Methylorubrum extorquens: one gene and its partner. The protein of the gene in region 1 binds, or shares a complex with, the protein of each later gene. Links are inferred from orthologs where the notes say so. Each region holds a gene or a part of one and is shown in the gene's direction. Other genes may lie near its edges.

Region 1 (4,341 bases):
ATGGCGGCGAGGCCGGCCCACGCTCAAGCGGCGACCGGGCCGGTCGGGACCTTAGACCTCGTGGTGGCCGCGCAGGCACCGACGACGCCGACCGGGCTGACGCTCTCCGCCGACGGCCGGATGTTCCTGTTCATGCCGCGCTTCGACGAGAAGACGGTGTTCACGGCCGGCGAGGTGTTTCCGGACGGGCGGGTCGTGCCCTATCCGAGCGAAGCGGCGAACCGGCCCGATCCGGCGCTGCCCGCCGAGACGCTGTTCCACGTCCCCAACGGCGTGTTCGACCGGCAAAATCGCCTCTGGCTGCTCGATGCCGGGCTGATGGCCTCGTCGGGAGAGCCGGTGCCGGGTGCGGCCAAGCTCGTCTGCATCGATCCGACGACGAACTCGGTCGTGCGCACGATTCCGCTGCAATCGGTCGTGACGAAGACCTCCTCGCTCAACGACCTGCGGGTCGATGTACGGCCGGGACGCGAGGCGGCCTACATCACCGATCAGGGCCAGACCGGCGCGGGCGCGCTGATCGCCGTCGATCTGGCAACTGGGCGCGCGGTGCGGCGGCTCGCAGAGCATGCCAGCACGCAATCGGTGCCCGACATCCTCAAGATCGTCGAAGGCCGTGTGCTGCTGAAGCGCGAGCCCGACGGCACGACGAGCCCGATCAAGGGCGGCGCCAACGGCATCGCGCTGAGCCCCGACGGTGCGCGGCTCTACTACACGCCGCTGATGAGCCGGCGCCTCTACGCGGTCGAGACGGCCGCCCTGCTCGATGCCGGCAAGGACGACGCCGCGGTGGCGGACACGGTGACGGATCTCGGCGAGAAGGGCCTGACCGGCGGGCTCGCCGCCGATTCGCGCGACCGGGTTTACCTCAGCCTGCAGGAGTTCAACGGCATGGGCCGGCGCGACCCGGATGGCCGGGTCGAGGTCATCGCCACCGACCCGCGCCTGATCTGGCCGGACACGTTCTGGATCACGGCGGACGGCTGGCTCTACCTGTCGTCCGCCCAAGCCAACCGCCGCCCGGAACATAACGGCGGCACCGACCGGCAGGAGCCGCCCTACGCGATCTTCCGCATGCGGATCGATGCCGGACCGGCGTGACGGGGAAGGTTACTTGCCCGCCAGCGCGTCCTTCACCAGCGCGCTCGCACGGCCGAAATCCATCCGGCCGGTATACTTGCCCTTCAGCGCGGCGATCACCTTGCCCATGTCCTTCGGGCTCTCGGCACCGGTCTCGGCGATGGCGTCGGCGATCGCCGTACGGGTCTCGGCCTCGTCCAGTTGCTGCGGCAGGAAGGTCTGGATGATCTCGGCTTCCGCACGCTCGCTCTCGGCGAGTTCGGGCCGGCCGCCCTGCTCGTAGACGCCCGCGGCCTCCTGGCGCTGCTTGATCATCTTCTGGAGGAGCGCGAGGATTTCGTCTTCGCTCGTCTCAGGCTTACCCTCGCCGCGCGCGGCGATGTCGCGGTCCTTGAGTGCGGCCTGGATCATGCGCACGGTCGAGAGCTTCTGCTTCTCGCCGGCCTTCATGGCCGCTTTCATTTCGGCGGTGATGCGCTCGCGCAGCATGGTGCTATGACTCCCGTCGGCTGTTTCGATGCGGACGTCCAATCCGTCCAGGGCATTGCGCACGGCTGAGTCCGCGCCCAGATTGACCCGGGCGCGGCCGGCTCGCTATGAGCCCCGCAGAGATATCGCCTTGCCCCGCGGCCCGAATGAGCGGCCGCGCGAGGCGGCGGACATAAGCCGGATCGGACCCATGCTGCAAGACGAACCCGCGACCCTGCGCGCCGATCCCGCGCGCACGAACCCGGAACCCAAGGCACCCGAGCCCTGGAGCGAACCGCTGGTGACGGCGCTGCTCGTGCTGGCCGACGGCACCGTGCTCGAAGGCTTCGGCATCGGCCAGACCGGTGCGGCCGACGGCGAGGTCTGCTTCAACACGGCGATGACGGGCTATCAGGAGATCCTGACCGACCCGTCCTATGCCGGGCAGATCGTGACCTTCACCTTCCCGCATATCGGCAATGTCGGCACCAACGACGAGGATCTGGAGAGCCTCGAAGCGGCGCCGGCCTCCGGCGTGCGCGGGGCGGTGATCGCCTCGGCCGTCACCAAGCCGTCGAACTGGCGCTCCTCCTCGCATCTCGACGGCTGGCTCAAGGCTCGCGGCATCGTCGGCATCACCGGGATCGACACGCGGGCGCTGACCGCGCTGATCCGGGACCGCGGCATGCCCAACGCCGTGATCGCCAACGATCCCGAGGGCAAGTTCGACCGCGAGGCGCTTCAACGCCGCGCGGCGGCGCTCGCGCCGATGGAAGGTCTCGACCTCGTGCCGCCGGTGACCTCCCGCGAGACCACGGCCTGGACCGAGACCGTCTGGGCGGTGAAGGGCGGCTACGGCTCGCGGGCGCCGGGCCAGGGCTTGAAGGTGGTCGCCATCGATTACGGCGTGAAGCGCAACATCCTGCGCCTGCTCGCGGAAGCCGGCTGCGACGTGACGGTGGTGCCGGCGACGACCAAGGCCGAGGACATCCTGGCCTTGAAGCCGGACGGCGTGTTCCTCTCCAACGGCCCCGGTGACCCGGCCGCGACCGGCGAGTACGCCGTGCCGGTGATCCGCAAGCTCTTGGATGAGCGGGTGCCGACCTTCGGCATCTGCCTCGGCCACCAGCTCATGGGCCTCGCGCTCGGCGGGCGCACGGTGAAGATGGGTCAGGGCCATCACGGCGCGAATCATCCGGTGAAGGACCACACCACCGGCAAGGTCGAAATCGTCTCGATGAACCACGGCTTCGCGGTCGATCCGAAAAGCTTGCCCGACACCGCAGTCGAGACCCACGTTTCGCTGTTCGACGGATCGAATTGCGGGCTGTCACTGACCGACCGCCCGGCCTTCTCGGTGCAGCACCACCCGGAAGCCTCTCCGGGCCCGCGTGACAGCCACTACCTGTTCGAGCGCTTCGTGAAGCTGATGCGCGAGAACCGCCCCGAGACGGCGGCGTAACAGGCTGAAACGGCGGCCCAGCGCCGCCGTTCCCGGCAGCGTCACAAAAAATCCAACCTTGCCCCCCATCCCCTGGTTCATGGCCGGATCGGACAAGAATCAGCGGCCGGACACATTGGGGGCTTGCCGGATGACGCTCGACGACGCGCGCGACGACTTCTCGCGCCTGCATCGCCTGTTCACCTTCCACCTCGGCGTGGCGGTCGGCCTCGCGTGGCTGACGACGCTCTACGCAGCGGCTTCCGCGCCGTGGGTGCGCAACATCCGCGCGCTGATCGACCCGACCGATCCGATGCGGATCGAGAGCACGCTGTCCTACCTGTTCGTGATGCCGGCGGTCCTGACCCTGGCCTGGGCCTCCGCCTATTTCGGCCGCGAGACCATGCGCCGTTTCCAGACCCTGCCGAACCAGACCCTCGAATTCGCCGCCGCGGCGATGGTGGCCTTCGGCGTGTTCTATCTGTCGATCGACCGAGCCGTCGCCGTCATCGGCGCCGGGTTCTGACCCCTGGCAACTCCCGAGTGCCGGCGCATCCAGCCGGCACTTACGCCTCCACCCACCGCCGCACCGCGCCGTCGGCGATGAGCCGGACCAGCCGCTGCTCCGCCTCCGCATCCGCGGCGACGACGACACCGCCGCAGACCGTGTCGCGGCCGGTGAACGCGTAGCGCAGCACCGGCGCCGGCCTCAGCCCGCCCGTTCCCGTCGCGCAAAATCCTTGCATCGCGTGCGGCCGGTCGCTGCGGCCGATGGCGACCTCCAACCCGGCCGCCTGCCCCTTCAGCGGAATCGCGAAGAATTCGAGCCGCCGCCCCTCCTGCTGGGCGAGCGCCCGACGGGGGCTGGAAAGCGCGACAAGGGCGTCGGGGGGCAGATGCAGCAACCCCTCGAACGACAGCGATGGCCCCACCCGCGCGAATCGGTCGATCACGGCCATCCCCCTCAGGTCGTCGAGCACGAGGAAGAGGCGCGCATGGGCGTAGTCGGGCCCGTGTACGGTGGTGGAGACCGTCAGGACCTGGGCACCATCGAGCGTGAAGCGGGCATCCAACCTCCCCGAACCGGCGACTGGCTCGCACCCGTCGGGGATGGCGACGTTGTGAGCGCGGGGCGAGAGCAGGTAGTGGCGCGCCGGGCCGACCTCGACGCCCTCGGCACCGCCCCCCTCCACGATCCAGCGCCGCGAGCCGGTGGCGAAGGTGAAGGAGGTGCAGTCGCGATGCCCGTGCGGTGATTGCACGGCGTGGGTGAGGGCGAAATGGCCCCAGCCCTGCTCCATCCCATCGTGGCGGAGCGCCAACATGCCGGCGGTGCGACCCTCGGGAACGGG
Region 2 (5,528 bases), 4.5 Mb from region 1 along the record:
CGAGCCCCACGCGGCCGGGCCGCCCGTCACCGCTACTGAACCTGCGCGAAGAGCGGATCCAGGCGCTTCTGCGTCAGCTTGTTGTGCTGGACGCTCTTGGCGGCCTCCAGGTTGTCGCGCTTGTCGCCGACCACCACGAGGGCGACCATACCCATCATGTAATGCGGCGCGCATTTGAAGCCGTAGACGCCTTCCTTGTCGAACTTGACCACGGCCTCCTGACCGACGGTCGTCTTGACGGTTTCGGCGCCATCGGGCGCCATGCCTTTGATCGTCTCGACGTTGTGCCCCTTGTCGGTTGGCAGGAACTTGATGCTGTCCCCGGGCTTCAGCCGGATGAGCGCGGGATCGAACACCATCATCCCGCCCGGCCCGCTGTTGAGCATCTTGACCGGCACCTCGTCGGCCGCTGCCGGCAGGGCGACGGCGAGCGTGGCCGCAGCGATCAGCACTCTAAAGATCATCATTCGTTTCCTCGGAATAATTCTTAAGATTGTCGATGAATTCATCGACAATCACGAGATACCGAGTCTTTGACTAAGCATCAAATCATTCATTACTTGCGAAATTGAATTATTATATTTTCAAGTACGCTTCACGCAAAGCATCGCGAGGCCGGACGAGCCGGGCCTTTCAAACCTGCGCGGCTGCGTGTAAACGCGGGGCTTGACGATCATCCCAGCGCCTGCGCCCCCTTGGCGCCGCCTTCGAAACGGCGGTGCGCGAGGGCGAGCGCGCGCGAACTCGATTCAAGGCGCTCAATGCCGAAACGCACCGACATCTCCTCCATTCTCATCATCGGTGCGGGTCCCATCATCATCGGGCAGGCCTGCGAGTTCGATTATTCCGGCACCCAGGCCTGCAAGGCCCTGCGGGAAGAGGGCTACCGGATCGTTCTGGTGAACTCGAACCCGGCGACGATCATGACCGACCCGGACATGGCCGACGCGACCTATGTCGAGCCGATCACCCCGGAGATCGTCGCCAAGATCATCGAGAAGGAGCGGCCCGACGCGCTGCTGCCGACCATGGGCGGCCAGACCGCGCTGAACTGCGCGCTGTCGCTGAAGCGCATGGGCGTGCTGGAAAAGTTCGGCGTGCAGATGATCGGTGCGACCGCCGAGGCCATCGACAAGGCGGAGGACCGCAACCTCTTCCGCGACGCGATGACCAAGATCGGCCTGGAGACCCCGAAATCGGAACTCGCCAACGCCTCGGCCGCCAAGAAGGCCGACCGCGACCGCTATCTCGCCGAGAAGGCGCGCATCGAGGCGGCGCAGTCGGATCCGGCCGTCCGCGCGGCGGCGCTCGCCGAGTTCGATCGGCAATGGAGCGGGGCTGAGGGCGACCGGCGGCGGCGCTACATCGAGCACGCGCTCGGCCAGGCGCTGATCGCGCTCGCCGAAGTCGGCCTGCCGGCGATCATCCGCCCCTCCTTCACCATGGGCGGCACCGGCGGCGGCATCGCCTACAACCGCGAGGAGTTCCTCGAGATCGTCGAGCGCGGCATCGACGCCTCGCCGACCAACGAGGTGCTGATCGAGGAGAGCGTGCTCGGCTGGAAGGAGTACGAGATGGAGGTCGTCCGCGATAAGGCGGACAACTGCATCATCGTCTGCTCGATCGAGAACGTCGATCCGATGGGCGTGCATACCGGCGACTCGATCACCGTCGCCCCGGCGCTGACGCTCACCGACAAAGAATATCAGGTGATGCGCGACGCCTCGCTGGCGGTGCTCCGCGAGATCGGCGTCGAGACCGGCGGCTCGAACGTGCAGTTCGCGATCGACCCGAAGACGGGCCGGATGATCGTGATCGAGATGAACCCGCGCGTGTCGCGCTCCTCGGCGCTGGCCTCGAAGGCGACCGGCTTCCCCATCGCCAAGGTCGCGGCCAAGCTCGCCGTTGGCTACACGCTCGACGAGATCGCCAACGACATCACCGGCGGCGCGACCCCGGCCTCGTTCGAGCCGACGATCGACTACGTCGTCACCAAGATCCCGCGCTTCGCCTTCGAAAAGTTCCCCGGCGCCGAGCCGACGCTGACCACCGCGATGAAGTCGGTGGGCGAGGCCATGGCGATCGGCCGCTGCTTCGCGGAATCCCTTCAGAAGGCCCTGCGCTCGCTCGAGACGGGGCTGACCGGCCTCGACGAGATCGAGATCGAGGGTCTCGGCAAGGGCGACGACCACAACGCGATCAAGGCCGCGCTCGGCACGCCGACGCCGGATCGCCTCCTCAAGGTCGCGCAGGCGATGCGCCTCGGGATCAGCCACGAGGAGATCTACGCCTCCTGCGCGATCGATCCGTGGTTCCTCGAGCAGCTTCAGGCCATCGTCGATCTGGAGAACCGGGTGAAGGCGCATGGCCTGCCGGGGACGCCGGGCGCCTTCCGCCAACTCAAGGCCGCCGGCTTCTCCGACGCGCGGCTGGCCGTGTTGACCGACGCCGACGAGGACGCCGTGCGCGCCGCCCGCCGGGCTCTCGGCGTGCGGCCGGTCTTCAAGCGGATCGACACCTGCGCCGCCGAGTTCAAGGCGCCGACCGCCTACATGTACTCGACCTACGTCGCCCCCTTCGCCGGCCAGACCGCGGACGAGGCGTACCCGTCGGACAAGAAGAAGGTCATCATCCTCGGCGGTGGCCCGAACCGGATCGGCCAGGGCATCGAGTTCGATTATTGCTGCTGCCACGCCTGCTTCGCGCTGACGGAGGCCGGCTACGAGACCATTATGGTCAACTGCAACCCGGAGACGGTCTCGACCGACTACGACACCTCCGACCGGCTCTACTTCGAGCCGCTGACGGCGGAGGACGTACTCGAGATCATCGAGACCGAGCGGCAGGCGGGCCAGCTTCACGGCGTGATCGTGCAGTTCGGCGGCCAGACCCCGCTCAAGCTCGCCCGCGCCCTGGAGGCTGCCGGCGTGCCGATCCTCGGCACCTCGCCGGACGCGATCGACCTCGCCGAGGACCGCGACCAGTTCAAGCGGCTCCTCGACAAGCTCGGCCTCAAGCAGCCCAAGAACGGCATCGCCTACTCGGTCGAGCAGAGCCGGCTGGTCGCGGCCGAACTCGGCCTGCCCTTCGTCGTGCGCCCGAGCTACGTGCTCGGCGGGCGGGCCATGGCGATCATCCGCGACGAGACCCAGTTCGCCGAGTACCTGCTCGGCACGCTGCCGAGCCTGATCCCCTCCGACATCAAGGCGCGCTACCCCAACGACAAGACGGGGCAGATCAACACGGTGCTGGGCAAGAACCCGCTCCTGTTCGACCGCTACCTTTCGGACGCGACCGAGGTCGATGTCGATGCGGTCTGCGACGGTGAGAGCGTGTTCATCGCCGGCATCATGGAGCACATCGAGGAGGCGGGTATTCACTCAGGCGATTCCGCCTGCTCGCTGCCGCCGCGCACGCTCTCGCCCGAGATCATCACCGAGCTGGAGCGCCAGACCAAGGCGATGGCGCTGGCCCTCAAGGTCGGCGGCCTGATGAACGTGCAGTACGCGATCAAGGACGGCGCGATCTACGTGCTGGAAGTAAACCCGCGCGCCTCGCGCACGGTGCCTTTCGTCGCCAAGGTGATCGGCGAGCCGATCGCAAAGATCGCCGCGCGGGTCATGGCCGGCGAGCGCCTCGACAGCTTTGGTCTCAGACGTAAGCAACTCGACCACATCGCGGTGAAGGAGGCGGTGTTCCCCTTTGCCCGCTTCCCCGGCGTCGACGTGCTGCTCGGGCCGGAGATGCGCTCGACCGGCGAAGTGATCGGGCTCGATGCCGGGTTCGGCGTGGCTTTCGCCAAGAGCCAGCTCGGTTCGGGCACGGCGGTGCCGCGCACCGGCACGGTGTTCGTCTCCGTGCGTGACGATGACAAGCCCCGCGTGCTGCCGGCGATCCGACAGCTCTCCAGCCTCGGCTTCACCATCCTCGCGACCGGCGGCACGCAGCGCTACCTCGCGGACGAGGGCATCCCGACCCAGCGCATCAACAAGGTGCTCGAGGGCCGTCCCCACATCGTCGATTCGATTAAGAACGGCGACATCGCGCTGGTCATCAACACCACCGAGGGGGCCGGCGCGCTCTCCGACTCACGCTCGCTCCGGCGGGCGGCCCTCTTGCATAAAGTGCCGTACTACACCACTCTCGCCGGCGCGATGGCGGCGGCCGAGGGGATCAAGGCCTACCTCGAAGGCGATCTTCAGGTCCGCGCCTTGCAGGAATACTTCGCGGCCTAAATAGACGTTCGTGTGCCGGGCGGCCCGCCGAGCGGAAGCGGGCGGCCCGAGAGCACACAATCGAGAGCCGTTATCCCGGCCCGGAAGGAGCGTTTCGCTCCGGCCGGGCCTCTTCATTGTGGCGCGAGACCATGAGCATCGACAAGCTTCCCATCACGGCACGCGGCTACGCAGCCCTCGAGGAGGAGCTGAAGCGTCGCCAGCAGGTGGAGCGGCAGCGCATCATCCAGGCAATCTCCGAGGCGCGCGCGCTGGGCGATTTGTCCGAGAATGCCGAGTACCATGCCGCCAAGGAGGCCCAGTCCCACAACGAGGGCAGGGTGCTCGAACTGGAAAGCATGATCGCGCGGGCCGAGATCATCGATACCTCGAAGCTGTCCGGCTCCAAGATCAAGTTCGGCGCCCGCGTGAAGCTGTTGGACGAGGACACCGAGGAGGAGAAGACCTACCAGCTCGTCGGCGAGCCGGAGGCGGATGTGCGCGAGGGCCGCGTCTCGATCTCCTCGCCCATCGCCCGCGCCCTGATCGGCAAGGCCGTCGGCGACACGGTGGAAGTCACGACGCCCGGTGGCGGCAAGTCCTATGAGGTCGTCGCCGTCGAGTGGGGAGCCTGATCCCCGTGCGCGTCCCCGGCCTCGCGGCCGTGCTCGGCCTCCTGGCCGGGGTTTTGGCCGCGCTCGCGCTCAGCGTCCCGGCCGGGGCGCAGGATTTCGACCAGGCCTTCGACCGGGTCGGCGGGATCACCGTCGATGTGCGCCCCCTGCAGGTCTACGCCCGCGGCCCGCAGACGGAGGTTCTGCGCGCCGATCTGACCGAGGCGATGCGGCGCAGCTTCCGAGACCGCATCGTCCGCGGCGCGCCGACGCTGGTGGTGCGCGTGAGCGGCCTCTCGCTCGCCGCCTATGGCGGTTCGCAAGGCGGTGACCGCAGCAGCTTCGGCGGCAGCGGCACGACGGATTACCTCGACGGCGAGGCGCTGCTGGTCGGCCGTGGGGGCGAGATCCTCGCGCGCCATCCCCAGCTCTCGGCCCTGCCCGCGAGTTCCGGCGGGGCGTGGTACGATCCGGCCTCCGAGCGGCGGCGGGTCGCGGCCCTGGCCGAGCACTACGCGCAGTGGCTGCGGCGCAGGCTCCCGTCCCAGTAAGGCCGGGTTTGGTGGGATCGAAGGTTTGCGTCGCGTGAACGAACAGGGGCTGGTGCAAGGGCTGGTGAAGATGGACGGTAGCGTCCCGCCGCAACTCGCGCGGGCCCGCGCCTGGATCCTCACCGATGGCAAGGCCGGCGACGAGAACC

What was found. The genes of interacting proteins can lie anywhere in the genome.
Region 2: the proteins of carA (region 1) and carB are in contact, whole or in part, in a solved structure (PDB 1KEE), measured with the Escherichia coli proteins. The link is inferred for Methylorubrum extorquens from one-to-one orthologs.

Annotation. Positions count from the first base shown.
Region 1 is NZ_JALJXF010000001.1:400,583-404,923, reverse strand. The notes cover bases 1,079-3,884. They hold carA (glutamine-hydrolyzing carbamoyl-phosphate synthase small subunit), read left to right. Parts: upstream 1,079-1,759; coding sequence 1,760-3,010; downstream 3,011-3,884. Other genes in these bases: J2W78_RS01970 (heparinase II/III domain-containing protein), read right to left, coding at 3,556-3,884; J2W78_RS01975 (hypothetical protein), read left to right, coding at 3,141-3,515; J2W78_RS01985 (GatB/YqeY domain-containing protein), read right to left, coding at 1,111-1,569; J2W78_RS01990 (major royal jelly family protein), read left to right, coding at 1,079-1,101. In the rest of the region: more of J2W78_RS01990, read left to right, coding at 1-1,078; more of J2W78_RS01970, read right to left, coding at 3,885-4,341. UniProt on the Escherichia coli protein: Small subunit of the glutamine-dependent carbamoyl phosphate synthetase (CPSase).
Region 2 is NZ_JALJXF010000001.1:4,931,722-4,937,249, reverse strand. The notes cover bases 443-4,435. They hold carB (carbamoyl-phosphate synthase large subunit), read left to right. Parts: upstream 443-761; coding sequence 762-4,235; downstream 4,236-4,435. Other genes in these bases: greA (transcription elongation factor GreA), read left to right, coding at 4,373-4,435; J2W78_RS22980 (pseudoazurin), read right to left, coding at 443-467. Outside these bases: more of J2W78_RS22980, read right to left, coding at 33-442; more of greA, read left to right, coding at 4,436-4,849; J2W78_RS22965 (hypothetical protein), read left to right, coding at 4,855-5,379; J2W78_RS22960 (mitochondrial fission ELM1 family protein), read left to right, coding at 5,450-5,528. UniProt on the Escherichia coli protein: Large subunit of the glutamine-dependent carbamoyl phosphate synthetase (CPSase).